Regions from separate parts of the Pseudoalteromonas sp. S558 genome, predicted to be linked through region 2. Evidence: predicted binding sites of a transcription regulator. Region 2 holds the regulator's gene; each other region holds the start of a gene.

Region 1 (7,075 bases), on a different contig from region 2:
TAAGTAATCTAAAAATTTAATGAAGCATTAGAAGCAACGACTCTTTGGGGATTACCAAGTAATATGCTTTTAGAAAAGAAGATATTGATTTTATGCGGTTATTTTCGATGAGAAAATAGCCGCGATTAAATCGCCCTAGATTGAACAAATTTCAATCCACAAAGGTCAACACGCCCTAGTCTCTCGATAGGTTATACTTTTTCATTTTTTCAACTAAGGTTGTTCTGCGTACACCTAATATTTCAGCAGCACGAGCAACGACGTAATCAAAACGCTCTAGTGCTTGGGTAATTAAGCTAATTTCAAGCTCAGCTAAATACTCTTTAAGTTCGATCCCGTCACCGGGTAGTAAACCACTTCCAGATTGGTTGAATTCAGGCTCAGGCTCTTCGTCATAATCACTAAAACCAGTACTAAATATATCGTTAAACGCATCTTTTTCCATTAACTCTTCTGGGTATTCTGGCTCGTATGCTTCAACCTCAATATAACGATATTTATTAGGTAAATCAGGAATATCAACTACCTTTTCAGGGAACATAATCACCATGCGCTCAACTAAATTAGCGAGTTCACGAATATTCCCTGGCCACGCATGCTCTTTTAGACTATCAACAGCACGCTCGGTAAATTTAGCCGTTGATCCTGTTTGATCATTAACACGGCGCATTAACTCTTTTAGCAGCAATGGAATATCATCAGCGCGCTCACTAAGCGATGGATTTTCGATAGGAAATACATTTAAGCGATAGTATAAATCTTCACGAAAACTACCTTCTTCAATCATATTTTCTAGGTTACGATGCGTTGCAGCAATTACACGTACATCTGCCTGAATCGCCTTAGTACCACCAACACGTTCATAGCTGCGCTCTTGTAAAACACGCAATAACTTTACTTGCATTTGCAATGGCATATCGCCTATTTCATCTAAAAATAGCGTGCCACCTTGTGCTAGTTCAAATCGGCCTTTACGCGCCGAAATAGCCCCTGTAAATGCGCCCTTTTCATGGCCAAACAATTCACTTTCTAAAAGTTCAGCTGGGATCGCACCACAATTGACTGGCACAAACGGCCCAGCGCTTCTTTTTGATAGTAAATGTACATTGCGCGCAACAACTTCTTTACCAGTTCCCGATTCGCCTAAAATTAAAACATTTGCGTCAGTTTTTGCAACTTGCTCAATTAAAAAGCGTACATCCTTAACTGCATCGGTTTCACCCACAAGGCCATCAAAAGTTTTATGCGGTTTAGAGTGTTTATGGTCACTGGGAAGCATTCGCTGATATTGCTGACAATCGTGAAGCAACTGCGTTGTTACTTCATGACTAAATGGCTCACAAATAAGTCCGACTACATTGGCGATACTAAGTAATGGTTTTAGCGTTTCGCCTATTAGCAAAAATGGCAGTGTTGGATAACACTTAATTAAGCTTTCATGATCGAGTGATTGCAAGGCACCTAAAATTACAATGCATTCTTTTTGTTGATACTTCGCACATTCTTGCTCAAAATTTGCTTCGTCTAAAAGTTGAACGGCTTCACCAATAAAAGTAAGTGATGCATTTAACCCTATCGAGCGGTTGTTATTATTATCTAAAATCAAGATCATATATAGCGAGCCATAATTTCACTAATTTATTTATTAATGAAATTGTAAGCCAGTAAATTTTGGATGCAAGCACTAGCGGCAATTTTTTGACATTAACGCCAAAAAACAGACATATAAATCAAAAAAGCAGTACTTAATAACTAATTAATAACTCTTTACAATCTAGGCATGCACATTAAAGTACTAAAAAATGCTAATTTACATTAAGAGTGTAAATATACCTAACGACCCAACACACGCAAATAACTTGCAATAGTAGTTTTATATCAATAAGAGTAAAATATTTGAAATATGGCATGCATTTTTTTAAAGAAACAAACTTATTTGCCGATAAGTAAACGTTATGTTCATTTTGGAACTAAACTTGCTTAAGGTTTAAGTATTGTAATTAAATTTCTAGGAATTACCTATATGGCACACGCGTCGATAAATAAATACCGTCAAGTCACTGTAAGTAGCGTTAAAGAAATGACGCCTTATGACCAAGTCAAATTAGTGTTTGCAAATATTGTTGGTAAACTTTCAGCAGCAAAAGGCTTCATCCAGCGTAAAGAGTTTGATAAGAAAGGAATTGCTATTTCAGACTGTATTACATTGCTTGGGGCATTACAGCAAGTCCTGAATTTTGAAGGTGATAATGCAGTATCTACAAACTTAGACTCTTTGTACGACTATTGCCAGCGCACGCTTTTGATGGCCAATATGGAAAATAACATAGATAAGCTTGATGAAGTTATCGTGCTGATCAAAGAGATTAAATCAGGTTGGGAAGCAATTCCTCTAGAGCATAGATCTTAGGATTAACCATGTTAGGAAAGTCAATTACTGAGCTATCAATAAACGATTGTCACACCCGTGAACTATGTTTAAAACTTATAGAACTATTATCAGATGACGAAGTGCTGCAAGTTGAAAGCGCTACTCACGCTCATAATGATTTAGATAGCCATTTGAAAGAATCTATCGCAAAAGATGAAAACTTTTATTCCGCCGCAGAGCTTGAATTAATAATTGATCTAATTGGAAAACTATCTGCTAAAATAGAATATGCTAAACAACAAGTTGCAGAAAAAATAATAAGTAAGCAAAAAAGCAATAACGCGGTCAATCAATACAAAGCCAACTCTTAATTTAGAGTATTACTAACTATTAACTAAGCATCCAACGGAGATATACAAAATGTTTAACGGAAAAGTTGTCTTCATAACGGGTGGCACAGGTTCATTCGGTAAAAAGTACGTTAAAACGTTACTTGAGCGTTATCAGCCAAAAAAAATCATAATATTCTCGCGTGATGAACTAAAACAATTTGAAATGCAGCAAGAGTTTGATCAACCTTGTATGCGATATTTTATCGGCGATGTTAGAGATAAAGCTCGCTTACAAAGAGCAATGCGTGGTGTGGATTATGTAATTCATGCAGCAGCACTAAAGCAAGTCCCTGCCGCAGAATACAACCCAATGGAATGCATAAAAACCAACATTAATGGGGCTGAAAATGTAATTGATGCAGCACTTGATAACAATGTTGAAAAAGTCATCGCGCTATCTACCGACAAAGCTGCAAATCCTATTAATTTATACGGTGCCACAAAATTAGCATCAGATAAATTATTTATTGCAGCAAATAATATTGCAGGCGGTCATAGGACTACATTTTCTGTCGTGCGCTACGGTAATGTTGTGTGTTCGAGGGGCTCTGTAGTGCCTATTTTTCAAAAATTTATTGATGAGGGTCGTGATCACATTCCGATTACTCACCTAGAAATGACACGTTTTTGGATTAACTTGCAGCAAGGTGTCGATTTTGTTTTAACCAATTTTGAGCGCATGTTAGGCGGTGAGATCTTTGTTCCTAAAATACCTTCAATCAGAATAATAGATCTAGCAAAAGCCATGGCACCAGACTTACCTATAAAAGATATAGGGATACGACCTGGAGAAAAGCTTCATGAAGTTATGTGCCCTGCCGATTTATGCTTTGAAACCTATGAATATCATGATCATTACCTTATAGCACCGGGTATTAAATTTAGTAGCCGAAGTAATGACTTTACTGTAAATGCTATTGGTGAAAAAGGACATAAGGTTCCTCAAGGCTTTGAGTATAATTCATTAAATAATCATCATTATATGAGCATTGATGATATAAAAATGTTTAATACACAAGCACTCCTTTAAACAGCAGGTAAACATGATCCCTTATGGTAAACAATCTATATCACAAGCTGATATAGATGCTGTCGTTGGTGTATTGGAATCAGATTGGCTGACCCAAGGGCCAAAAGTGCCAATGTTTGAATCGGCAATTACAAACTATTGTAATGTCGACTTTGCTTGTGCGACAAATAGTGCAACCTCTGCGTTGCATATTGCGTGTTTAGCATTGGATGTTGGCAAAAACGATATAGTATGGACGTCACCCATTTCATTCGTTGCGTCGGCTAACTGCGCTTTATATTGTGGTGCAAAAATCGACTTTGTAGATATTGATTTAACGACAGGTAATATGTCAGTTGTCGCACTTGAGAAAAAATTAATTAATGCAAAACAAAAAAACTGTTTGCCAAAAGTAGTTATACCCGTTCATTTAGCTGGTCAATCATGCGATATGCTCGTCATCCATAAGCTAGCAACGCAATACGGATTTAAAATAATTGAAGATGCATCCCATGCAATAGGCGCTCAGTACTTAGGTAAGCCAGTTGGAAACTGTCAGTTTTCAGATATTTGCATATTTAGTTTCCACCCCGTTAAAATTATCACTTCTGCCGAAGGGGGTATGGCTGTAACAAATAATGAATACATAGCAAAAAGATTAAAACGCTTAAGAAGTCACGGAATTACAACTGATCCTACTGAAATGACAGAGGCAAGCCATGGTCCATGGTATTACCAACAAATTGAACTTGGTTTTAATTACCGGATGACCGAACTACAAGCTGCGTTAGGTGTTAGTCAAATGCAGCGGCTAGATGAATTTATTTTAGCCAGAAATGCTATCGCCTCTATTTACACTCAAGCATTTAAAGCACAACCGTTAAATCATTTAGCGCAATCAGATGCGTGTTTATCTAGCTATCATTTGTATATTTTACAGCTGGAGGACAAAGCAGCTCATCACACCTTAATTTGTGAATTGCGTAATAGAAAAATAATGAGTCATCTGCATTATATTCCTATACATATTCAACCCTATTATGTTGCTCTTGGTTTTAAAGAAAGTGATTTTCCTAACGCGATTGAATATTACCAAACGTCACTTACCATCCCACTGCACCCTGGATTAACGCAGTCAGAACAAGAATTTATTATTCAGACGATTAATGAGTTAGTATGAAATTAGCCCTAGGAACTGCACAGTTCGGTTTAAATTACGGTATTAGTAATGACCAAGGCCAAGTTAACGTTGATGAAATTAAGCAAATGCTCACTCTGGCTAAAGCATCCTGCATTACTACACTTGATACTGCTTTAGCATACGGAAATAGTGAAAAGAACATTGGCACGTCTGGTTTTAGCAATCACTTTTCAGTCATAACAAAAATATCCGCTAGCAGTCATTTAAGTATTGAAGAACAAGTACAACTTAGCCTTTCTAATCTACAACGTGAAGAATTAGATGCTGTTTTATTTCATAATATCGACCCTTTATTAAATAACGCTGGTAAAAATCACTTCAAGCAATTAGAAGCATTAAAAGACACTGGCATCATTAAACGTATCGGCGTGTCCATTTACACTCCTGAACAACTTAGTTTACTTAGTGACATGTATAATTTAGACATTGTACAAGCGCCATTGAACTGGCTAGATCAGCGTTTTATTCAACCCGAAGTAACAAATTTACTAATAAAGAAAAATATAAAGTTACACGCTCGTTCGATTTTTTTGCAAGGGCTGTTACTACAACCAGAAATTCAAAAGCGTGCTTATTTTTCTCAGTTCGGTCACCTTTTCTCAAAATATAACGCAATTATTGAAGAGTTAGAATGTGATTATCTTACATTCGCAATGGCCATTGTTGCTCAAAAGGCACCACATATTGAAAGCGCCGTAATAGGTTGCTGCTCAAAAAACCAATTAACGCAATTAATTCAGCGCTACGCCGACGCTAAAAATCTAAAACTCCCTTCTGATGACGTTTTAAACTCTTTAGCGACCTCTGAATTAGCGCTAATTAACCCTTCTCTGTGGGTCAGTTAAGATACAGCCGGAATTAAACATATGATAAACGCCTTCATGCAAACCAGAGTTAGCTCTTCGCGCCTACCAAGCAAAGTACTTAAAAACCTTCACGGTTTACCTATGTTTGTACAGCAAGCGAAACGAATACAGCAATGTAAAAAAATAGATAAACTGATTGTTATAACAAGTACTGAAAAAAGTGACGATATACTTGAAGTTATTTGTAAAGAAAACAATTTGTTGTGTTTTAGAGGCGATTTAAATAACGTACTTAGTCGCTATTATTATGCACAACTTGCTTACCCATGCGAGCACGTAGTTAGAGTGACCGCCGACTGCCCAGTTATAGACTCTGCACTTATAGATCATGTTATTAATGCGCATCTAATTAATAGCAATGATTACACAAGTAACTGCTTGAAAAGCACATTCCCAGATGGTCTTGATACGGAAGTCATCAGTAAAAACGCACTCCTAGATGCTTATAAATACGCTAAAAAGCCCTCAGAGCTGGAGCATGTAACGCCATATATACGTAATAATCCGCAAAAATATCAATTACAAAACATCCAAAGTGAGACTGATTTATCTAATCACAGATGGACCGTTGATGAGCCTGAAGATTTTGCACTAATCTCTGCAATTTATGATCATCTATATGCTCAAAATCACTATTTTAATTATCAAGATATACTCCATTTACTCTCTATGAAACCAAAACTGAGCTCTATCAACGCCCAGTTCTCGCGTAATGAGGGAATGCTAAAATCATTAAAACAAGATAAAGAAGAAGGCTATGAATAATTATACTAACTCAGGGGAATGGCTACAAAGAGCTGAAAAAACGATACCGCTTGGTTCTCAAACCTTCAGCAAAAGCAAAGTTGCATTTCCCCAAAATGCTGCACCTTTATTTATTGAGCGAGGTTATGGCTCTAAAGTGTGGGATGCCGATAACAACGAATATATTGATTTTGTTAATGGTTTACTGTCAATATCTTTAGGCTACTGTGATGCTGAGATAAACCAAGCTGTTGTCAATCAACTTGCTTTAGGTGTTACGTTTTCTCTTCCTCATAAACTCGAAATGGAAGTTGCTGAAGAGCTAGTAAAACTAATACCTTGTGCAGAAATGGTGCGTTTTGGTAAAAATGGCAGTGACGCAACATCTGCAGCAATTCGATTAGCAAGAGCGTATACAAAAAGAGAGCATGTTGCTGTTTGTGGTTATCACGGTTGGCAAGATTGGTATATTGGCTCCACAACCAGAAACTT
Region 2 (12,061 bases):
CTTTTCAGGCATGACCCAACGAGCGGTATCAACAACATTTAGCTTCTCATCTCTGTTAAGCATAACGCCTTTAAACCACTTTGGCTTACCAAACAGATGATTTACTTCACTTAACTGATGAATTCCACCCAGTGACTTTAATGGCACAGCAAGCGTTAACCCTGCAACTTCAAAAAACAATGCCTGAAATTCGCCTTCAAAATAATCTTCTTGGCTTTGCGTTTTCAGTGCCTGTGAAGGCTTTTCTGATAATTGCGCTGCGGTATTATCTGTTACATCAATAATTTTATCTGTAACAACCTTTTCACTCGGTAAAGGCTTGGGTGCTACTACTGATTGAATTTGTTCATCAGTCTTTTCAGTTACATTACTCTCTTTAGTCTGTAACTGTTCTTGTTCTGTCCCATTAGGTATTTTTTCAAGCAATTTTGCGACAGGCTCTAGGTTATCTATAGGCCCATCGTCACGTAACAATGCACCTAAATATTGAGTCATTACTTTTTCATTAGCAAATAATTGCTTACTCATTTATCAACCTTGTTCAATTAAATAGTCTAATAGTGCTTTATAAGCAAACACACCTCGGGATCGAGGACAAAACTCAATGGGTACTTTTTGCGCAAAGCTCGCATCCCTTAGCTTTGTATCTACGGGAATAACCCCTGGCCACACCTTATCTTTATAGGTATCTTGCAAAGTCTTATAAGCTTCTAAAGATGCTTTAGTCCGTTTATCGTACATAGTAGGAATTATAGTATATTCATAATTTTTCGCTTGCGAGGTTTGCATTAACTCCATCGTACGCATCATTCTATCAAGTCCTTTTAAAGCCAAGAATTCAGTTTGTACGGGAACTAAAATACGCTCGCTTGCCGCAAGTGCATTAACCATTAACACGCCTAACACGGGTGGGCAATCAAGAATTGCATAATCATAATGGTCACTAATTTTTGCAAGCGTTTTTTTTAATATTAACCCCATACCCGATTTATTACCCATACTCCTATCGAGTGTGGCAATTGCCATAGTCGCGGGTAAAATATCCAAATTCTCGAGCGTTGACGGACAGAGTGATTGAAGTATTTCTTCACTTTGCATGCTTGTACCACGGGCAAAAATATCATATACGCTAATTTCTAAATCTTCTGAATCAATACCAAAATAATAGGTTAATGATGCATGTGGATCTGTATCAATCAGTAATACCCGCTTACCTCGCAAAGCAAGAATACCGGCAAGGCTCACTGCTGTTGTTGTTTTTCCCACACCACCTTTTTGATTTGCCACAGTCCAGATTTTCACATTACATCCTAATTACTGTTCGCTACGAGTAGTGATGCGGACACCACCATGAGGTAAACGAATTATTTTTATTGTATCGTCATCTGAAGGGAGTTCAATTTCTGGTTCTATTTTTTGACTCTCTGGCTTTGATTTATCAACGCCAATAACAGGTGGTAATCCATACTTAGAAAGTGCAATGACAACTTTGCGATTTTCAGCTCGCCCTTGCTCTGTACTATTATCTGCAAGAGGAGAGTATTGCCCATAACCTTCTATTGCCATACGCGCAGAGTTTATTCCTAACTCTTCTAGTTCAACTAAAATTGATGTTGCTCTTGCTACCGATAACTCCCAATTAGAACGAAATATTTCATTACGAATAGTTTCATTATCAGTATAACCACGCACTCTAATATAATTATCTACAGGAGCAATAATATCTTTAACGAGTTTGACGACTTGTTTAGCTCGTAAATGAGCGACTGAACTGCCACTTGAAAATAGCATTCCAGAGCTAAGTTCAATAATTAGCCAATCTTGGTTTAACTCTAAATTTGCTTCACCATCACGAATTTCGTCAATAAGTGCTGATTGTAATTTTGTTAACAAGCTATCTAAAGGTTTTCCTAAATACTTTTGCTGTATATTGCTAGTATCACTTTGTCCATCAAGTAGTTCAGGACCTTGATCTTGTTTTTGAATGCTCTCGCCATAAAGCACTTCTTGTTCAGGAGTTACTCTATCAGTAAGAATACCATTACCGTTTACACCTTCACCATTTTGTGAATATTGGCGTGCAGATTTATCAAAAACATGTTCAAGTGAATCTGACAATATTTGAAAATTTTCTTCTTTACTGATTGCAATAGCATACATAACCACAAAGAATGCAAACATAATGGTCATGTAATCAGCATAAGAGACTAACCAGCGTTCGGTATGTTGGCTTTTTGAAGAGACATTGCGTAAGCGGCGGCGTAACATAGCGATTACTCTTGGGCTAAGTTAGGACGTTCTACACGGTAGGCTTCAAGCTTTAATTCAATATTTAGCGGGCTTTCACCTAAGCTTATCGCGATAACACCTTCAGCAAGCATTTCATGATAAAGCATTTTTTGTTCAATCCGTTGTTTTAACTTATTTGCCATCGGCAAAAAAATAATATTAGCAAGACCGACACCATATATTGTAGCAATAAACGCAGTTGCCACACCTTCACCCAACTTTTGCGGATCAGTGATGAAAGACATCGCTTGAATAAGTCCTAGTACAGCCCCTAAAATACCAATGGTTGGGCTGTAGCCTCCCATTGCTTCATAAACACGCCCTGCCTCTAATAATCTGTCGCGTTCAAGTAATAAGTCTATTTCGAGTGTGTCTCGTAATTTTTGCTCAGAACAACCATCAACCAATAAACCAAGCCCTTTGGCGGCATAGATATCAGGATGAATAAACGCTTCGTTTTCTAGTGCCAAATAGCCTTCTTGACGGGCTTTGTGCGACCAACGTTTAACTTGCTCAATTGCTTCGTCTATATCGTATTGTGGAGCGAAAAAAACCCAATGGCTTATTTTTAGCATTTTTTTAAAGGTGCTTGCAGATGTTTGTAACATCACAGCACCCAATGTACCACCAAGCACTATAACGAGCGCAGGGACATTAAATAATGCAGATGCAACGCCCCCTTCCAAAGAGTAACCAATTGCTATAGATCCTAGCGCAATAAGTAGCCCTAGAATAGAAAGCTTATCCACAACCAGTTTCTCTTTTTATTCTCACAGCTACGTCATCAAGCGCTAAGATCTCACTGGCTAGCCCAGCATTTACTAATGCTTGTGGCATACCATAAACGACACAACTATTTTCATCTTGTGCCCAAATCGTTGCACCCGTTTGTTTGAGCATTCTTGCTCCATCACGCCCATCAGCTCCCATACCAGTCAACACTATTGCTAACACATCGCCTTGATAAGCTTTCGCTACACTTGCAAATGTTACATCGACGCTTGGTTTATAAGTGATTCGTTCGCTTTGATCTTCAAAAACTCTTAACGTTTTTGCAGCTCCACGCCCCTCAACCATCATTTGCTGACCACCGGGTGCTAAATAAGCCGTTCCAGCTTGTAAACGATCGCCTTGTTGTGCTTCTTTTACTTTAATTTTGCATAAGCTATTTAAGCGCGTCGCAAATGCCGGTGTAAATGCCGCAGGCATATGTTGAATCAACAAAATGGGGTGCGGGAAGTTAGCTGGTAACTGAGTTAAAATAGTTTGCAGTGCCACAGGCCCACCAGTAGATGTGCCAATCGCAAGTAGTTGATAATGTTTACCGCTAGTGCGAATTGTTGAAGCATTTACTGATGACTTAGGCTGCACTGCTGAGCGTTGAAAGCTTCTATCTGGCTGGCGTATATTAGTCTCTTTAGCAACTATTGATGGCTTTATACTCGGCGCTAGGGATGTTGGTGCTAACTTAGCCGGAACTAAAGGCTTAAATGAACGAGGGATGCGACGACGGCCAATCTCTTTTACTTTTGTTTGTAAAAGCTTTATTGCATCATCATTATTACGGGCAATGTCTTCAAACTTTTTAGGTAAAAAGTCCATTGCTCCAGCATCTAGCGCATCTAGTGTTGCTGTAGCACCATCACGTGTTAGCGACGAAAACATTAAAATAGGGGTTGGATTGCTTGCCATTATTTCTTTAACAGCACTGATACCATCTAAGACCGGCATCTCAACATCCATCGTGATCATGTCAGGGCGTAATTGCTCAGTTTTTTCAACAGCTTCTCGACCATTTACAGCAAAGCCAATTACTTTAATATCGTTGTCTTGTTCGAGAATTTCGCTTACTCTACGGCGAAAAAAGCTCGAATCATCAACAACTAAGACTTTAACAACCATTGAGCTCTCTTATTTAGTTTAGACGTAGGTGTAGTGCATACTACACCTACTTATTGTCAGTTCGCGTAATGTTTTAGCATACTTGGAACATCTAAAATCAATGCAATTCCACCATCAGAAGTTATTGTAGCGCCAGCCATTCCGGGAGTGCCTTGTAATAAAGCGTCAAGAGGTTTGATTACAACTTCTTCTTGCCCTATTAACGAGTCCACTACAAAACCAACTTGCTGCGTGCCTATTTGAACAATCACGACATGACCTTGATCTTTACGCAAAGAACGATCGGCCCCTTTTACAAGCCAATGTTCCAAGTAGAACAATGGAACCGCTTTTTTGCGGACAATAACAGTTAACTGACCATTAACAACATTTGTTTTAGTTAAATCAAAGTGGAATATTTCACTAACACCAGCAAGTGGTAATGCAAATGTCTGTGCACCAACAACAACCATTAACGTTGGAAGTATTGCGAGCGTTAACGGTACTTTAATCTCTAATGTTGTACCAACACCTAACTCTGATTCAATACTTACAGAACCGTTAAGCTGGGTGATTTTTGTTTTTACAACATCCATTCCAACACCACGTCCGGAAATATCCGAAATTTCTTCTTTTGTTGAAAAGCCTGGTGCAAAAATTAAGTTGTAAGCTTCAGTGTTTGAAAGTCGACTTGCTTGGTCATGATCAAGTACACCTTTAGCTATTGCTATTTTCTTGAGTTTCTCAGCATCCATACCAGCACCATCATCTTTGATAGTAAGCAAAATATGATCGCCTTGTTGAGACGCTGATAACGTAACAGTACCTGTTCTTGATTTTCCAGATGCTTCACGTACATCTGGCATTTCAATGCCGTGATCGACTGAGTTTCTGACCAAATGCACGAGCGGATCGGCTAACGCTTCAACCAAGTTTTTATCTAAATCAGTTTCTTCGCCGACCAGTAATAAATTGATATCTTTATTTAAGCTTCTCGCCAAGTCACGAACAACTCGAGGAAAACGCCCAAATACTTTTTTGATCGGTTGCATGCGGGTTTGCATAACCGCACCTTGAATATCGGCGGTTACAACATCTAAATTTGATATTGCTTTACCCATCGCTTCACTTTCAGAATTGGTGGCCAAACTAACGAGGCGATTTCTCACAAGTACTAGCTCACCAACCATATTCATAATTTGATCAAGGCGCTTAGTGTCTACACGTACTGTAGTTTCAGCTGCGGGCGCGACTGCCTTTTTCGGAGCTGCGGCTGGGCTTGGAGCAGCAGGACTTGGTGCTTTTGCTTCAGGCTTATTAGCGGGCTTACTAACAGGCGCAGGCTCAACTTTCTTTGCCTGAACAGCCGGTTTTGGAGGTGCAGGCTTTGCAGTTACGGGATGATTACTTTCTACAGATTTAGGTGCGCTGCCTTTGCCATGTAATTCATCTAATAAGGATTCAAATTCAGCGTCACTAATATCATCATCAGAAGAGCCTGAGTTATTGGCGACAGGCGCTGTTTCTTGCGGCGTATGCGAAGCAACTGGCTCACTTTTTTGTACATCAACAGTGCCAAAACTACCAACACCATGTAACTCATCTAATAAATTATCAAACTCGTCATCAGTAATGTCACTACTAGAAGTAGTACTTACAGGCTTCTTAGTCTCAGAGCTTTGGTTATTACCATGCAGTTCATCAAGTAAGTTTTCGAATTCATCTTCTGTAATTTCATCAATTTGCGATTCGGCGGCTGGCGAAGCCGAACTACTAAATAATTCATCGAATGCAAATGGGTCGTCGTCAGGGCTTTGTGAGCTGATAGTGTTATTGTCACCGTTTTCTGTGGCAACGACATCAGCCTGTTCAGGTTCGTCTGCTGTAATTTCAGAAGATGCTCCAGATAACTCATCTTCCGTTGGAGGTAACCCTAATTTATGTAGGACTTCAAGTAATTGAGGATCTGCAGGCTCAGGCTTATCACGGTTTTGAATTGTCGCAAACATTTCATTAATGGTGTCTAATGCTTGTAAGATAACATCCATTAATTCAGAGTTTACAGTTCGAACGCCCTGTCTGAGCAAATCAAATACATTTTCTGCACCATGACAAGCATCAACAAGCTCTGTCATAGCTAAAAATCCGGCACCGCCTTTTACTGTATGAAAGCCTCGAAATATAGCATTTAATAGTTCGGTATCTTCTGGATTATTTTCCAGTTCAACTAACTGTTCGGATAGAAGTTCAAGAATTTCTCCTGCTTCTACAAGAAAGTCTTGTAAAATATCTTCATCGACTTCAAACATGCAGTTACTCTCCTCTTAGAAGCCCAAACTTGATAAAAGATCATCGACTTCATCTTGATCAGACACAACATCATTACGCGATTCTTTATCAATAATAGGGCCCTCGGGACCTGCTAATGTTTGTACGGCAATCGGTTCTTCTGTTTTTTGTTGTTCTACTATATTAACTGTACCCACATCCTGCGCAGAAAACGCAGTGAGTAGATGAAGTAAGCTTTCTTCTACTTCTCTTACAAGCTCAATTACTCGACGAATAACTTGACCAGTCAAATCTTGATAATCTTGCGCCATTAAAACATTTGTCATTAAATTTTGTAATTCATCTGTTTTATTGTGTGAGTTACTCATAAACTTATCTATGCTGTGGCACAGAGTTTTAAACTCACCAAGCTCTATATCCCGACTCATTAACCGATCCCATGTCGGTTTAATGGCTGCTATCTCACCCGCTAACTCCTGAGTTATAGGGAGACTTGCCTCAACCGCATCCATGGTTTTATTTGCAGCATTCTCTGTCAATTCCATGACATAACTAAGTCGTTTTTTAGCATCCGGAATTGCATCGTTTGTTAAGTTTGTTAAACGCGAATCTAGCTCAAAACCTTTTAGAGCTTCATGCAATTGACGCGTTAACTTGCCAACTTCAGCAAATATCTCTGACTGCTCTTTAGACGCTGTATCTAAAATTAATTGATCAGCTTTATCTTGCTCGTCGTTTTCTAAAAAAACAACGAGTTGACGCGCTTGTTCTAAAGTTATTCGAGGCGCAGCAGGTGCTGACATAAGCCTCTCCCTATAATTAACCTAAGCGTTCAAACACTTTTTCTAATTTGGTCTTCAATGTGCCAGCTGTAAATGGTTTTACAATGTAGCCATTAACACCAGCTTGAGCAGCAGCTATTATCTGTTCTTTTTTAGCTTCAGCCGTTACCATTAAAACAGGGAGATGTTTTAACTTGTCATCCGCCCTAATTGCCCTTAAAAGGTCAATACCCTGCATACCTGGCATGTTCCAATCCGTCACGACAAAATCAAAAGACTGATTTTGTAGCATTGGTAAAGCAGTCGAACCATCATCTGCTTCTTGAACATTCGTAAAGCCTAAATCACGCAATAAATTTTTAATAATACGTCTCATTGTTGAAAAATCGTCAACGACAAGAATTTTCATGTTTTTATCCAAAACATCCTCCAGTGAGGTCTTAACCTTTATTTACTTACTACTAGTTTATCCAGTCATTGATTTTTGCTTTTAGCTTAATCATCGCCTGACCATGTATCTGACTCACACGCGATTCACTAACATCGAGTATATGCCCAATCTCTTTTAAATTCATTTCATCGTTATAGTACAAAGATAACACCATAGCATCTCGCTCTGGTAATGATTTTATTGCACTTAATAAAGACTCATTAAATCGTTCATTTTTAACATTATTAAAAGGTTTGTCTAGTGTTAAATCTTGACCTGCTGGAGTTATGACATCTTCATCAATTCCAAGGTCTTCTATACCCAACACTTTACTTGCATTTACATCGTTTAAAATATGATGGTACTCATTTAACGAAATATCAAGTTTTTCAGCAACTTCTATATCTGTAGGTTCACGATTTAAGTTTTTTTCTAATTCGTTTATCGTTTCAGCAACAAGACGACTTTTACGATGTACAGAACGCGGAGCCCAGTCACCACGGCGCATTTCATCTAGCATAGCGCCACGGATGCGAATACCTGCAAACGTTTCAAAGCTTGCGCCTTTAGTTGCATCAAAGTTTTTTGACGCTTCAATCAGTCCTATCATACCCGATTGAATTAAATCATCGAGTTGTACACTTGGAGGTAGACGAGCAATTAAGTGACATGCCACTTTTTTAACCAGTGACGCATGTTTCTCAACAATCACATTTAAATTTTGTGTTGATTGATATCCCATAGCTCTATTTACCAATGTTGTCATAATTAGCCGTTAACCAGCTTCTCAATGAAAAACTCTAAATGCCCTGACGGTTGATTCGGTATTGGCCATTTGACCGCTTTTGTTGCCAGAGCTCGAAAAGCCACTGAAGCTGGAGAGCTTGGAAACAACTCCACAATAACTTTCTGCCGACGTGTCGCTTTACGCATATTTTCATCGTAAGGTATCGTTGCAGCTAGCTCCATAGAAATATCTAGGAAACGATCTGTTACTTTAGATAGCTTTGCAAACAATTCTTGGCCTTCGCGAAGGCTACGAACCATATTTGCAACAATTTTAAATTTATACACGCCATGCTCACGACTTAATACTTTAATTAGTGCGTACGCATCTGTTATTGATGTTGGTTCGTCACACACGACGACCATTACATCTTGTGCTGCACGAGAAAAGCTCAGCACCATATCGGAAATGCCGGCGGCGGTGTCTACTATCAATATATCAAATTCGGTATTTAATTCGCTAAAGGCACGAATAAGACCCGCGTGTTCAGAAGGTGATAATTCAACCATGTTTTGCGAACCCGACGTTGCAGGGACAATTTTAATCCCAGCAGGACCCTCAACTAAAATCTCATCCAGTTCGCATTCACCAGATAATACATGCGATAAATTGCGCTCAACACGAAGCCCAAGCATCACATCACAATTTGCTAAACCTAAGTCGGCATCAAGAACTAAAACTCGCTTACCTTGTTGACCTAATGCGATTGCGGTATTTAGTGAAACATTCGTTTTACCTACTCCACCTTTACCACCGGTCACAGCGATAACTTTTACGCCGTTATTATTGTTTTGACTCATTTTTCGCAGGCCGCTTGCTTGATCTAATACTGTGTTAATCATACATCCCTACTGTGTTCGACGCCACTGATTGATGTCGTGAATGTTGTGATTTTATTCTTTTTAAATATAATTGCTCAGCTTTTTTTACTAGTTTTTCTGAATTCGCAACTCGAATGTCCTCTGGTACTCGCTGGCCATTAGTAAGATAACCTATTGGAAGACGATTTTGAATCGCAATACTAATAATCTCACCTAAACTTAACGATTCATCTAATTTAGTAAAAATACAACCACTTAACTGTACTTTTTTGAAATGTCTTACCGTTTCTTGTAATACATTAATTTGTGCTGTGGCACTTAATACTAAATAATTACGAATATCGACACGTTGATTACGCATTAACGTATTTAATTGCTCGGTTAAACGTAAATCACGCTGGCTCATTCCTGCGGTGTCAATTAATACTAGACGTTTATTTCGTAAATGATATAAAACTTCAGCCAATTCATTAGCATCTTTAACTTGCTTTACGCTACACCCTATAATTCGGCCATATGTTGCTAGTTGCTCGTATGCACCAATTCTGTAGGTGTCCGTAGTAATTAACGCAACTTTATCAGCGCCATACTTTTGCGCACCAAGTGCAGCAAGTTTTGCGACAGTTGTTGTTTTACCCACCCCCGTTGGGCCGACTAATGCGTAAACTCCACCTTGACGTAGTATTTCGTTGTTCGTGGTTTGCATTTGATCTTCAACCATCGCTAATAAAGCTTTCCAACCTTGCTGGCGAGAAACATCATCAGGTACAAAACACGCCATTTGCTCAGCAACATCTTTGCCTATTCCCATGCCGATTAAACGATCAATCATGCATGCACGCGTTGGATCACGTCGCGCCATATCTTGTTGCATTAAACCTGAGACTTGGTGCTCTAATAGCTGACGAATTGCATTCATTTCTTCACGCATAGATGTCATCTCTACGCTTTCATTATTTTTAGCTTGCTGACGAGGTGCTATCGGACTTTCAAGGTCATCAAAATCACTTTCTAAATCATCAAAACCTAAGCTATCAGCTTGTGTTTGAGGGCGTATCGGCGCTGCATTTTCATGTGAAAACATATTTTTAGGACGTTGTTTAGCTACAGGTTCTTGATAATTTTCGGTAGTATCAATTCCCGATTGTGAAAACATTGAAGCTAGCTCAGGTGAACGAGGTCGAGGTGATTGGCGTTCCAATAATGCTTCTAAACTATCTGCAACTTTAGCCTGTGGTGAAGGCTGTGCACGCTGTGGTTCCGGTTTTATAAAATTGTGCGTATTTTGCGATTGCGCTAAATGATTAGAGCGCTCTGTTGCTGTATTTTGAGACTGAGCAACTGGTTTTGGGGCCGTTTTTTCATAATCAACAGCTGCCACAATTTCGACACCGTTAGCTAGTTTTTTATTTGACATGATAACCGCATCAACACCGAGTTCATCTTTAACTTCTTTAAGTACTGTGCGCATATCTTTAGCAAAAAAACGTTTAATTTTCATGGTTTAACCCCTGTTTAAATCTTATTGTTGGCCTACCGAGCTAACAATCTTAATCTGTCTTTCATCTGGTACCTCTTGATAAGACATCACTCTCAATCCAGGAATGGTGTACTTAACAAAACGAGATAACACAGTGCGTAACATTCCTGACGTTAGCAATATAGAAGGTTCACCAGCCATTTCTTGATTTTGATGCGCTTCATTTAATGAAATTTGAAGTCGCTCAGCAAGACCTGGTTCTATTCCGGCACCTTCGTCACCTGCATTCTGCAATGACTGATGCAACATCTGTTCCAACTCCGGCGCCAAGGTTATGACAGGGATCTCTGAAGACATACCCACCGCATCTTGAACGATAAGTCTACGTAATGAAATACGCACCGCAGCCGTTAATACATCAGGGTCTTGGCTACGTGGACCATACTCTACAAGGGTTTGTACAATTGAGCGCATATCGCGTATTGCGACCCCTTCATTTAATAAGTTTTGTAGTACTTTAACAATAACGGTTAATGGTAGTACGTCAGGCACAAGTCCTTCAACTAAACGAGGGTGGCTCTTGCCCAACATATCTAGTAGGTTTTGAACTTCTTCGTGACCTAATAATAATGCCGCACTGTTTGTTAGTAATTGACTTATATGTGTTGCCACTACTGTCGCTGAGTCAACCACGGTATAGCCTAAAGATTGTGCTTCATCTTTTTGATCTGGCTTGATCCAAACAGCATCGAGTCCAAATGCAGGGTCTTTAGTCTCAACGCCTTTAATAGGGCCAAATACTTGCCCTGGGTTAATCGCTAACTCATCGCCATGCTTAAGCTCACCTTCACCTGTTGAAACGCCCATAAGCGTTATTCTGTATGCATTAGGGTCAAGCTCCAGGTTATCGCGTATATGGACTGGTGGAACTAAAAAGCCCAATTCTTGAGAAAGCTTTTTACGCACACCTTTTATACGATTGAGCAGCTCACCACCTTGCGATTGATCAACGAGTGGAATAAGTCTATAGCCAACTTCTAAGCCAATTACGTCAACTTGCTGTACATCATCCCAACCAAGTTCTTTTTGCTCTTGTTTATTGGCAATGCCAGTACCAGCAGCACCATTCACGGCCTCTTCCTCTATAGCGGCAGCCGCTTTAATTTTACTTTGTTGTGTATAATAAGCTAAGTAGCCTAAAAGCGCGCCTAAGCTTAAAAAAGCAAAATGTGGCATGCCAGGTACTAAGCCCATTATTATTAATATACCTGAGGCGATAAATAATGACTTTTCATTACCGAG
Region 3 (12,061 bases), on a different contig from region 2:
CTCCAAATACCAACAGAAAAAACAGTGGCTGCGGTAATATTGGCTAAACGTTGGTAGCTTGGAAATTTAGTACTTTTTGCTAAATCAATGAGTTTGGTGGTAAAAAATGCAGAAAATATAGCGATTAGGACAGACATTGAGACTAAAATAGGATCGTAAACCCCATTCACAATTAAACTAGGATCTTGGTCCGTAATGAAAAAAGCTGACAGCATAATAACTCACAATGTAATATCACTATTTTAGTTTAATATAATTAAGCAATTAATAAACAGTTAATTTACTGCGGTTAATAAAGCACTATTTCATAACGACTGAATACGAGAGTACTTTAACTAATAAAGCTAATTTTTTTAATTAAGATGATGCTAATATATTACCTAGATGGGTAAATAATATTTATATTTGAGAAATTGAAGTGTTTGAATATCAGCTAAAAAAAAGCGCACGAAGAAAAACCGTTGCGATTAAAGTTCATAACCAGCAGGTAACCGTATACGCACCTAGCTATATTGCAAAAAAGCAGATTGATAGTTGGCTTTTAGAAAAAAAGACATGGGTTGATGCGCAATTGCTTAAGCAACTCACTGTTGTTGACTGCAAGCAATACCCCTTTGAAACTAAAAAAATATGTATTTATTCTGAGCAAGTAAATGTGCAGTTTGAGCAAGGTCACTACTCTGGTGTAAAACCACAACTAGCTGGCTTGTTAATTACGGTATCTAAACGTGTTAAACATCAACAATTAAAGTATCAAAAATTATTAGAAGAGTATTTAAAAGAGCAGCTAACAGCTTATATAGAAATGCGACTTACGTATTTTTGTACACAAATGAACGAGGCTTTACCACACAATTTGAGTATTGCGATTTATAAAAGAAAGTGGGGGAGTTGTAACAGCAAACGTGATTTGACCTTTAATCTACACCTTATTGGTGCACCACAGCACATAATTGATTATGTAATAGTTCATGAGTTAGCTCATCTGCGTCATTTAAACCACAGTAAAGCATTTTGGCAGCGAGTTGAAATATTTTACCCTGATCATAAATCAGCATCACAATGGTTAAAAATTAATGGAATGAGCTTACAGTGGATGTTTTAGACTTTATTGCTTACAAGGGAAGATTAAAAGTGGTGGAGGGAGCTGGATTCGAACCAGCGAAGGCTGAGCCGTCAGATTTACAGTCTGATCCCTTTGGCCGCTCGGGAACCCCTCCACACTAATTTTGTTACATTTGGCCCCACTTAACTTAGCGGTAAGAAAAGTGGTGGAGGGAGCTGGATTCGAACCAGCGAAGGCTGAGCCGTCAGATTTACAGTCTGATCCCTTTGGCCGCTCGGGAACCCCTCCAATGCAACGGCGCTGATAATAGCAAAATATGTATTTAAGTAAAGAAAAAAACTAAAGAAAAATGAAAAAAAGCCGATAAATATCTATAACCTACAACAATCGGCTAAAGACTATGCAAATCGATGATTTGTTGATCACTGAGAACCAATTAAGCACACGGCTTAACAAAAGTGTGCACGAACAGCGAAGAGGAGAGTTTTCTCTTTTGCTCGCAATGTTATCGCATGACGCACTTGATTTTAGCCAATTTCACTTACCAAAAACAGAACTCGAAGACGCAATTATTACTGATGATGCGCTTCGCAAACAATTGGGTGTTGGTCCTAAGCAACTTTTAGCGCCAGATAAATTTGATATGTTGATTGGTCAACATAACGCTTCACTACTGATCAGTGCTGGAGAACGCTCTGGAATGAACGATATTAAATTGAATCATTGTTTGAATCCAGAGCCCCTCTTTATAAGAGATGATGTAACGCATATTCCGTTGAATATCATTGATAATTGCGAGCTTGCTGTGCGTAGACGTATAAAAAACACAGAAACGCAACTTTCTAATCCAGCGATGGACGCCGCTGCTTTTTACGATCTCCTTAATAACGATGCTTTACATGACCCTTTACACTTAGTTACTGCTTGAGAAAATATCTAATAGGAAGCAGCAAGCGTGTTAGTTATGTGATTCAGGGATAAATGCATATTGTAATTTAACCTAGGAAATTGACTCTTACTTACCGATTGATTTACCTTCTTACAGCTTTAAAAGTTAGGTATATCGAGTAACCCTATATGTTGTTTTTTGTGTTTTCGCATCACTATTACTGATTAATTTAATGATATTGGCTAATAATTGATTTAGTGCAAAAAAAGCATCCAAAAGTTAATTGCAATTGCTATAATGATCGCAAATGGTATGACTGAAATGCCGCTATCATTAAACCAAGGTAATTAGGAACGTAATGAAGAAAACATTCACGCTGAATCACGAGAAAATCAAATACCCTCGTATGGTTGATGCTGCAAAGCATGAAGTGAAAAAATATTTGAAACGAGAGCGCAATAAAACACTACCTGAAGATGCAGATTATTGGGCATTTGACTGTAAGTTTGGTAACACAGCTGAAGATGCACAAGTTGTGCACGTAGCTGAATTAAGTAACCAAATTGGTGAAATTGAAAAGCAAGGTCTGACTTCTTTCTATGTAGAGATTTTAGCACGACCAGCTCAGCGTCAACAGTTAGACTTAGATGATGACGAATAATATTTAGTCAGTATTCGAAATTATAAAATGGGCTCAAGTGGCTCATTTTTTGTTTTACGCTATAAATATTAAGTGTGGGCGTTTATCGGTTGTTCACTAAAACAGAGGAGGCATGTTTAAATAATACCAATCCGCAATAATACTTAATCAATTTGAGGGATTAAACCTGACGCTAACTTTGTTAAAAATTTCTGATATAGAACAACTAAAGGACAAATTTTTTGCCTTGTTATCGATACGATTTCCTTCCCTCAAAATAGATCACTTAATTAAGCGAATCGGTATAAGCAAGTTTGGTGCGCTGGTAAATGTAGCGTTTAAACGCTAACTACACACCGCAATAATTGGCATAAACATGAATAAGGTAGCTACAAGAGTAGAGGGGGGTTAAGTGTATTTATATCAATAAAGGACTGCCTATAATCAACAATCCTTACTTATGTAAAGGGGTTAAATAAAATTATATATTACACACTGTGGCATTTTTTGTATTTCTTATTACTACCACATGGACAATCATCATTTCTACCCACCTTAATATCCGTAACTGGAAATATAGTGCCATCTAAATAACGCCATTGAGCATTTTCTTTAATGAATTGCGATTTTTCGTGAAGTTCACAAAACAGACTTTGGTAAAAGTACTGAGCTTTAAATTCCACTTCGCCTTTATCTTCATCATGGTGTGAGCTAATGACATCAAGATTTATAAATCGACAGCTGTTAGCAAAATCGTTTATTTCTTTAATAGGATTTTCAGCTTGCTTTTCACTTGCATAGGTTTGGTAAACATATTTTGCATTTTTAAGTACATAAGCTGTATAACGCGAACGCATTAGTTGTTCAGGAGTCTGAGCTTGTTGTTTTGCTAAATGAAGAGGTTCGCAGCAGTCTGCATATTCTTGCTGACTGCCACATAAACAGCTTATAGAGTTCAGTGAGTTCATAGTTGTTCTACACAGTATAAAAGCGTTAGTTTAACAAGCTTGTTGGCTATGGGGTATCTTTGTAATTTGAATATTTTTTGTAAAACAGTAAAGTTTTGTTCGTGTTTTACTCAGATCTAAAGATAAGCTATTAAGTAATTGGTTATTTACTATGTCTGTCCATGTAATTACTGCTGAAAAATTACCGTTATGTAACGCCGAATTTAATACATACTCTAAATTGACTAGGTGCTTTTGTCTAATAACAAGTAATTTACTTGTATCAATAGAGCATGAATCAAGTAATGCTTTACTAGGTACGTTATCTGGTGCGATTAATAATGTCCATGCGTTTAGATTATTGTACTGATGTAGCACCTTTAATAACTCAAATGTCGCAGATATCTCATCTTCAATCTGAATTAAATTAACACAATCACTTTTATCGTCTTGCTGGTAGCTTTTAACTGTTCTAATTGTAATAGGCTGTAACATTTTAGTTATCTCACTGGGTTTATATACAGTATTTATATACAGTAGTTTATACAGTGCTTTTGCGCAAGTATTATTTGCTATTTATTTGTACAGTTATTCTTTTTTAAATATTCAATTAGATTTAATTTTTAAGTAGGTCCTTGATAATTAATGTTTTTATATTTTATACCACTTCTAGCTTAAATTTTAATTATAGAGTGCTATTGCTACTATGACTTAGCCAGCAGGTGGTTGCAGCGTTTCTTACGGTGACTTTATACAGGTGTTTTATGAATAAAATACGTAGATGATTATTCTGTAGGGGAAGTATGAGAGATCAAATGAGAAAACTGCAACTGGTGAATTTGCTCATACAAACTAGCTGCATAACATTGTGCATCTTTAAAGCGTTTGGTTTCAATATGTTTACGTAGATCGGCTAAAGCCGCCGTCGCAGGTTTATGACCTTGACTACTTGATAAGCTTAGCCATGCTGCAGCATGAAAAACACTTTGCGGTACGCCTTGCCCTTTAACAAAAAATAGTCCCAAATAAAATTGTGCTCGGTGATCTCCCGACATAGCAGCCAAACGCATCCATTTTGCGGCAAGTGGATGTTGGTCATTTTTTAAATAATAAAGTGCCTTATTAAGAGAGCCTTGCGGGCGATCCTCATTATTTGGCGCTAAATTAGCATCATTAGGTTGCGTTACAAAAGACAATATATTGTCTAATTGTTGCTCTAAATTCTGGCCTGTTGGTGTTGTATTTATCATATTCGTCTTTTTGTTATTTTAGCTACTTCAATAGTTTAGTATACCGCAAGGTAAAATGTCCTGTAAAAAATTATTTTTATGATAAAATCTCGTCACTTTTTATTATCATAAGTTTATTATGCTCGAAGCCTTATTTAAAATTAATGAAAATGGTTCCTCGGTTCGCCGTGAGTGTATCGCTGGGGTAACTACATTTATCACCATGGTTTATATCGTGTTTGTGAATCCTGCAATGTTAGCTGAAGCAGGAATGGATCAAGGAGCAGCCTTTGTCGCTACATGTATTGCTGCTGCTATTGGTTGTTTTATTATGGGCTTATGGGCTAATTATCCATTAGCACTTGCGCCTGGTATGGGATTGAATGCCTTTTTTACTTACGGTGTTGTGCTGGGAATGGGGTACACGTGGCAAGCCGCATTAGGTGCTGTGTTTATGTCGGGCTGTATATTTCTATTTTTAAGCTTATTTAAAGTTCGAGAGTGGATCATTAATGCGATTCCCTTAGTTTTAAAACAGGCTATTGCAACAGGTATTGGTGCATTCTTAGCGCTAATTGCGCTTAAAAATGCAGGGATTATCATCGCGAGTCCAGCTACTTTAGTCCAGCTAGGCGATATAACATCAGCGGGCCCATTGTTAGCTATTTTTAGCTTCTTTATTATTGCAGCACTTTTATATCGCGATTTTAAAAGTGGTGTTTTAATTAGCATTTTATTGGTGACTGTTATAGCACTAGGTTTAGGGCTTGTTGAATATCATGGTGTGGTTGCTATGCCGCCTTCTATTTTACCTACCTTTATGCAGCTTGATTTTGGTGCGGCACTTGAGCTTTCAATGCTCAGTGTTATTTTTGCATTCTTGTTTGTTGATTTATTTGATACTTCAGGGACATTAGTCGCTGTAACACAAAAAGCGGGATTGGCTGATGAAAAGGGCAATATGCCTCGCTTAGGACGAGCATTGAGTGCAGACAGCACTGCCACAATTGCAGGTGCAATGTTGGGTACTTCAACAACAACATCTTATATCGAGTCGGTTGCAGGTGTATCTGTAGGTGGGCGAACAGGCTTAACTGCTGTTGTTGTTGGTATTTGCTTTTTACTAATGATGTTTTTTGCACCACTTGCGCAGATGGTGCCTATTTACGCAACGGCTGGAGCCATTTTATATGTGGCTGTATTAATGCTGCAAAATCTGAAATTTGTAAATTGGGATGACATGACCGATGCTATTCCGGTGACTGTTGTATTATTAATGACGCCATTAACTTTTTCTATTGCACATGGTATTGCACTGGGTTTTATATCGTATACTGCAGTTAAAGTGCTGTGTGGCAAGCGAGATGAAGTCTCAATTAGTGTCTGGATTTTAACTGTGTTATTTGTTGTTAAGTTTGCGTTTTTGTCGTGATAGATGCTGATGAATATTAACAACTGACCATAAAAAAGCCCATATAATTGTATGGGCTTAACTAAAAAAGATAAATGCTTACCATTTCTTTTTAGGGGCAAATAATACATCTAAATCGTCTTGCTCTTGCTCATTTTTCTTTTTAAGTGCTGTGGCGTTCGAAGCTCTAAGCTCAACGCTTATCGCCTCTAAATAACCCTCAACCTCTTGAAGCTTTGCTGTTACGTACTCATCAGCGAATGAAACAGAGTTTAATGTTGCATAGGCTTTTTCAAAATATTGTCTTGCAGAGCCAACCATGCTCGCCGCTTGTGCAGATACGCCGCGTTTAATTTGGCTTTCTATGTTTATTCTAAGCTGAAGCCTTTCAAGACGTTTGTCTTCTCCTGAAAAAACTTGGCTATCAACTCTACCCTTAGCATGCTCTGATCGTAAAATTGCACGTAGTTTTTTAATACCTTGAATAAGGCCAACAAGCTGTTTATCGTTACTAGGAATAGATAGTGCATCACTATTATTACCTTGAATATTGCTTGATAGGTGTTCTTTTGCTTCGGTTAAACGGCTTTTTAGTGCTTTAGAGCCCGGCGAGTTAATAACCATGGTATTAAGTGCTTCATAAATACGTCGTTGCAATACTCTTATAATGTGTTCCGATAACGGAATATTAGCATTGTTCATTAATGCTTCTTCGGTTTCTTCTATTATCGCTTTTTGTTTTGTAAGCTCTTTGCGACGTTTGCCTTCTTGCTTTTCTTTGTGTTGCTGAACTGCATTAACCCAAAGCGCAATCACAATCAGTGCAACTATAAGCACTATTATAATAGAAACGATCATGTTGTAATTCTCGGATTCATAAGCTAATTAATTAATCTTACATTAAATATATGGTAACGGGGTAGTTTTACAATGATTAACTTAAAAATAGACTAATAATGTATTGAAAGTCTACGCAATTATAAGATAAATCGGAATAATCATTGCTATCTGAAGTATATTTATTGTGCTAGCCTTGAGCTCCAGACGTATAAATGCAAACACACTGGCCTAAAACTACGATTAAAGTAGAATAACGCTTGGACATAACACCTATTGCCTTTATATATAATATGAATAACAACGTTAAAATATGCAGCCATGAAATTACAACAACTCAGATACATAGTAGAAGTACAAAATCATAAACTAAATGTTTCAGCCACTGCTGAGAGCTTATTTACCTCACAGCCCGGCATTTCTAAACAAGTACGAATGCTAGAGGATGAGTTGGGAGTACAAATATTTGGTCGCAGCGGTAAACATTTAACGCATGTAACGAGTGCGGGTAAAGAAATTATTCATATATCACGTGAAATCTTATCGAAGGTCGAAGGTATAAAAGCAGTCGCAAATGAACATACGCTACCAGATCAGGGTAAGTTAAATATTGCTACGACTCATACCCAAGCGCGTTATGCGCTTCCGAATGTTATTCAAGGGTTTATGAAAAAATACCCTGCAGTATCACTTCATATGCACCAAGGTACACCGCAACAAATATCAGATGCAGCAGCACGCGGTGATGCCGACTTTGCTATTGCAACAGAAGCACTGCATTTGTATTCAGATTTAGTTATGTTGCCTTGCTACCATTGGAACCGCAGTATTGTTGTCGCTAAAGATCATCCATTAGCTAAAAAAGCAAATAGTTTAACTGTGGCTGATATTGCTCAATATCCACTTATAACCTATGTATTTGGTTTTACGGGGCGCTCAGAGCTAGACAAAGCATTTAGTGCACATGGGCTCGAACCACATATTGTATTTACCGCAACCGATGCTGACGTTATAAAAACGTATGTACGTTTAGGGTTAGGCGTAGGTGTTGTTGCCTCTATGGCGATAGATCAAGTGAGCGATACCGATTTAGTGTGTATTGATGCGAGTCACTTATTTGAAGCAAGTACAACCAAAATTGGCTTTAGAAAGGGTAGTTTTTTGCGTACTTACATGTATGATTTTATAGAACGTTTTGCCCCGCACTTAACTAAAGAGCGAGTAGAGCGAGCAAGTTTATTACGCAACCAAGATGACGTAGATAAGTTATTTGCAGATATAGAGTTACCCGTTAAATAATGTCACTATATTGAACGAATAATAAAAGAGCCGCCTATTTTAAAATAGGCGGCTTTTTCTTTTTATAGAGAGCAGATCAACATTCGATAATGTTAACGGCCAACCCACCGCGAGCGGTTTCTTTGTACTTTGTTTTCATATCGTTGCCAGTTTCAAGCATGGTTTTTATCACTTTATCAAGTGATACCTTTTGCTCGCCACTGCCACGTATAGCTAAACGTGAAGCGTTAATTGCTTTAATAGCGCCCATTGCATTACGCTCAATGCATGGAACTTGCACTAAGCCACCAACAGGGTCGCAGGTGAGACCTAAATTATGCTCCATGCCAATTTCTGCTGCGTTTTCTACTTGCACTACATTGCCACCAACAATTTCAGTTAATGCACCGGCTGCCATTGAGCACGCTACGCCAACTTCACCTTGGCAACCTACTTCGGCACCCGAAATAGAGGCATTCTTTTTATATAAAATACCAATAGCAGCGGCCGTTAACAAATAACGCGTGGCGATATCGCGGTCTACTTCTTTTACAAACGTGTGATAGTACATAAGTACAGCGGGTAAAATACCCGCAGCACCGTTGGTTGGGGCGGTTACTACACGACCACCAGCCGCATTTTCTTCGTTAACTGCAAGAGCAAATAAATCAACCCAATCCATTGCACGCAGTGGATCGTTACTGACTTCTATATTTAGTTTTAAGTATAAGCTTGGCGCACGACGCTTTACTTTTAAGCCACCGGGTAAAATACCTTCGGTACGCATACCACGGTCGATACAGGCCATCATTACTTGCCAAATATGGAACAGTGTGTCTTTTACTTCGTCTTCAGTGCGCAGTGTCTTTTCGTTTTTCATCATCAAGCTTGAAACACTCAACCCTGACTCTTTACACATTTCTAGTAACTCTTTTGCACTACCAAATGGAAAAGGGGCGGGGTTTTCTTCTCTAATATCGAGGGCTGCTTGTTTTTCGTTTTCAAACTCTTCGTCAGTAACAATGAAGCCACCGCCAATAGAGTAATATACTTTGCTGTAAATTTTTTCGCCGTTGTTTGAGGCGATAATTTCCATTGCATTAGAATGCTTAGGAAGCGTTTTGCGACGATGAAAAACAATTGCGCCTTGTTTTGGAAACTTTGCTTTGTGTGTTTGGTTTAAATAAATAACCTGATCTTTTTCAATAGTTGCTAAAATATCATCGACTAAATCGGCATCTATTGTTTCAGGATCGTAACCAGCCAGGCCAAGTATTACAGCTTTACCTGAGCCATGGCCTACGCCTGTTTGACCTAGTGAGCCATAAAGCTCTACTTTAATATCGGTAACATTTGCTAATAATTGTTTTTCTTGGAGTTCATTAACAAATAAGCGTGATGCGCGCATTGGGCCAACGGTATGCGACGACGAAGGGCCAATACCGATGCTAAACATATCAAATGCACTGATCATAATGTGTGTCTCTACTTTGTTTCTCAGCACTAAGCTGCTCTTTGAACGGTCGAGTATGATAACGTGGAATTGTGACTGTGTAACTACTAATAACAAAGATTTAAACTGGTAGGGCGAGTTGTTTTGTAAAGTTTTTTATAATACTTGCGGTAGCACCCCAGAGTAATCCATGGGGTGTTTTAAATCCTTGCAATATTACAGTTTTTCCAAATCGTTGAAAAGGCAGGGGTTGCCAGTTAGCTTCGTTATTTAGCTCAGTAATAGACAGTAAAAAGCTCGCTTGCACTTCGTTATAGTCATTTTCCCACGTGGTACTTTTATTCAGTAAACCTACATAGGGGCTAATACTAAAACCCGTTAAGGTTGAATACTCAGGTAAGTGGCCTAATACATTAACGTTGTTTTGGGCAATATTTAGCTCTTCTTTTAGTTCGCGCAGTGCTGTGGTGCGAAGAGTTATGTCGCTTACTTCAAATTTGCCGCCGGGCAAACAAATCTCCCCTGGGTGATGGTGTAAATAAGTAGGACGTTTACACAATAAAATATGCGCATGATTATCTACATCAATAATTGGTAGCATCACGGCGCTCGCGCGTTTTTTACGCGTATCTTTTAACTGGTTTGGCGCAGCTGTAGGGCTTAACAGAAACCGCGCCATAATGTGTTCACTATTCAAAGCGACCTACTGTTTTAATAAAGGGAGGATTTTATTTACTTTATCGTAAGTTTCTTGATATTCCAATTCGACTTTAGAATCAGCGACTATTCCGCCACCGGCCCAGCAGTAAATTTGCGTTTTGTGGCACACCAATGTGCGAATAGTGATACTGGTGTCCATATTTCCACACGCACTTAAATAACCAATTGAACCACAATAAATACTACGGCGATGTGGTTCTAGTTCTTCAATTATTTCCATCGCTCTAATTTTGGGCGCACCGGTGATTGAGCCACCTGGGAAAGCCGCTTTTAGCTGATCGACTGCAGTTTTACCCTCGTCAAGTACTGAGGTTACCGTGCTCACTAAATGATGCACTGCCGGAAAGGTTTCAATAGCAAAAAGGGAAGGGACGTGAACGCTGCCTGGTTTTGCTACTTTACTTAAATCGTTACGCAGTAAATCAACGATCATGACATTTTCAGCGCGATCTTTAGCTGATGCTGCGAGTATTTGGGCTTGGCGTTGATCCTCCAGCGCGTCCGCTTTTCGCGGTAATGTACCTTTAATAGGCTTTGTTTCTACAACGTTATTATTTACAGATATAAAGCGCTCAGGAGAAATTGATAAAATAGCCCCTTGTGGATGATTTATAAAGCTTGAGAACGGCGCTTTATTTGCTTCACGTAGTTTAATATAAGCTGCCCAAGGGGAGCCTTCAAACTGAGCGTTGAAGCGCTGTGCTAAATTAATTTGATAGCAATCACCACTTTTTAAATACTCCTCAATTTGGGCAAATTTTGCAGCGTATTCCGTTTTGCTCATATTTGATTGCCAGTCGCTGTTTAGGGCAAAGCACTGCGTATTAACTTGAGATTTAACGTGTGTATTTAAATATTGCTGATAAAGCGCTAATCGATCGGTATTTGGCTGCGATACATAAAACCAGCTTTGTTGCTGCTTGTCGTAAATAAGGGCATCTAAGTAAAGACCAATAGCCATTTGCGGAAGATTAATATCTTCGATAGCAATTGTAGGCATGTTTTCAATTGTACGGCCTAGGTCGTAACCAAGATAACCAAGCCAGCCGCCGTTAAAGGGTAAATCGTAATCGGCTTTTGTTTTATCAAGATGCGAAAGCTCATTGTTCATAATTTCAAAGCAGTTATCACTACTTTCTATATTATTTAAAAAGCTTTTATTATTTTTTACTTCAAGGGTACTTTGCGGCTCAATGGCAATAATATCAAAACGGCTGTTTATATGATTACTATTTGCAGAATCTAATAGAATTGCATAAGGCAAATGTGAAAAATGCGCAAAAACGTCAATGCAGTTTTGTGTTATGCCTAATTTAATACAATTTTTTTTATTGTTTAGCATTTACTGCCCCTTTAAGAACTGGCTCGAAACGGGCTGGGAGGGTATCATAAGTCAAATTTTTTGGCAGCACTAAGCTGTAAAAAACAGTGCAAACCACCGTCACCGGTTTGATTTAGATTACGCGACAACGCGTAACGGTAACTTAAGGAACCACTATGAGTACAATTTGTCAGCAAGACTTTATTGATAGCATTGAAGATGCATTACAATATATTTCGTTCTATCACCCACTTGATTTTGTTCAAGCAC

The links. The regulator FliA, encoded in region 2, starts transcription of late flagellar genes. The targets are predictions, from matches to a motif close to CTAAAGNTNNNNNNNNNNNNGCCGATA.
Region 1: a site for FliA is predicted at 1,919-1,945, ahead of fliS (flagellar export chaperone FliS). Genes of this name have one in related genera too.
Region 3: a site for FliA is predicted at 1,406-1,432, ahead of CWB66_RS01370 (VC2046/SO_2500 family protein). Genes of this name have one in related genera too.

Annotation. Positions count from the first base shown of each region.
Region 1 is NZ_PNDU01000221.1:13-7,087, forward strand. It holds gene CWB66_RS14920 (sigma-54 dependent transcriptional regulator) at 176-1,612, opposite strand; gene fliS (flagellar export chaperone FliS) at 2,024-2,410, shown strand; gene CWB66_RS14930 (hypothetical protein) at 2,419-2,742, shown strand; gene pseB (UDP-N-acetylglucosamine 4,6-dehydratase (inverting)) at 2,792-3,793, shown strand; gene pseC (UDP-4-amino-4,6-dideoxy-N-acetyl-beta-L-altrosamine transaminase) at 3,807-4,952, shown strand; gene CWB66_RS14945 (aldo/keto reductase) at 4,949-5,818, shown strand; gene CWB66_RS14950 (cytidylyltransferase domain-containing protein) at 5,855-6,604, shown strand; gene CWB66_RS14955 (aminotransferase class III-fold pyridoxal phosphate-dependent enzyme) at 6,597-7,075, shown strand, end outside.
Region 2 is NZ_PNDU01000137.1:11,816-23,876, forward strand. It holds gene CWB66_RS10785 (chemotaxis protein CheW) at 1-528, opposite strand, end outside; gene CWB66_RS10790 (ParA family protein) at 532-1,302, opposite strand; gene CWB66_RS10795 (flagellar motor protein MotB) at 1,315-2,268, opposite strand; gene CWB66_RS10800 (flagellar motor protein) at 2,274-3,038, opposite strand; gene CWB66_RS10805 (protein-glutamate methylesterase/protein-glutamine glutaminase) at 3,031-4,191, opposite strand; gene CWB66_RS10810 (chemotaxis protein CheA) at 4,248-6,479, opposite strand; gene CWB66_RS10815 (protein phosphatase CheZ) at 6,495-7,262, opposite strand; gene cheY (chemotaxis response regulator CheY) at 7,279-7,662, opposite strand; gene CWB66_RS10825 (RNA polymerase sigma factor FliA) at 7,703-8,413, opposite strand; gene CWB66_RS10830 (MinD/ParA family ATP-binding protein) at 8,440-9,300, opposite strand; gene flhF (flagellar biosynthesis GTPase FlhF) at 9,293-10,780, opposite strand; gene flhA (flagellar biosynthesis protein FlhA) at 10,802-12,061, opposite strand, start outside.
Region 3 is NZ_PNDU01000017.1:11,380-23,440, reverse strand. It holds gene CWB66_RS01390 (MHYT domain-containing protein) at 1-215, opposite strand, end outside; gene CWB66_RS01385 (M48 family metallopeptidase) at 419-1,105, shown strand; tRNA gene CWB66_RS01380 (tRNA-Tyr) at 1,136-1,220, opposite strand; tRNA gene CWB66_RS01375 (tRNA-Tyr) at 1,270-1,354, opposite strand; gene CWB66_RS01370 (VC2046/SO_2500 family protein) at 1,467-1,994, shown strand; gene CWB66_RS01365 (DUF6172 family protein) at 2,314-2,616, shown strand; gene CWB66_RS01360 (YchJ family protein) at 3,084-3,563, opposite strand; gene CWB66_RS01355 (SulA-like leucine-rich domain-containing protein) at 3,594-4,037, opposite strand; gene CWB66_RS01350 (tetratricopeptide repeat protein) at 4,328-4,792, opposite strand; gene CWB66_RS01345 (NCS2 family permease) at 4,911-6,203, shown strand; gene CWB66_RS01340 (hypothetical protein) at 6,282-7,040, opposite strand; gene cysB (HTH-type transcriptional regulator CysB) at 7,341-8,318, shown strand; gene CWB66_RS01330 (L-serine ammonia-lyase) at 8,395-9,771, opposite strand; gene CWB66_RS01325 (NUDIX hydrolase) at 9,872-10,447, opposite strand; gene pabB (aminodeoxychorismate synthase component I) at 10,454-11,812, opposite strand; gene CWB66_RS01315 (fumarate hydratase) at 11,968-12,061, shown strand, end outside.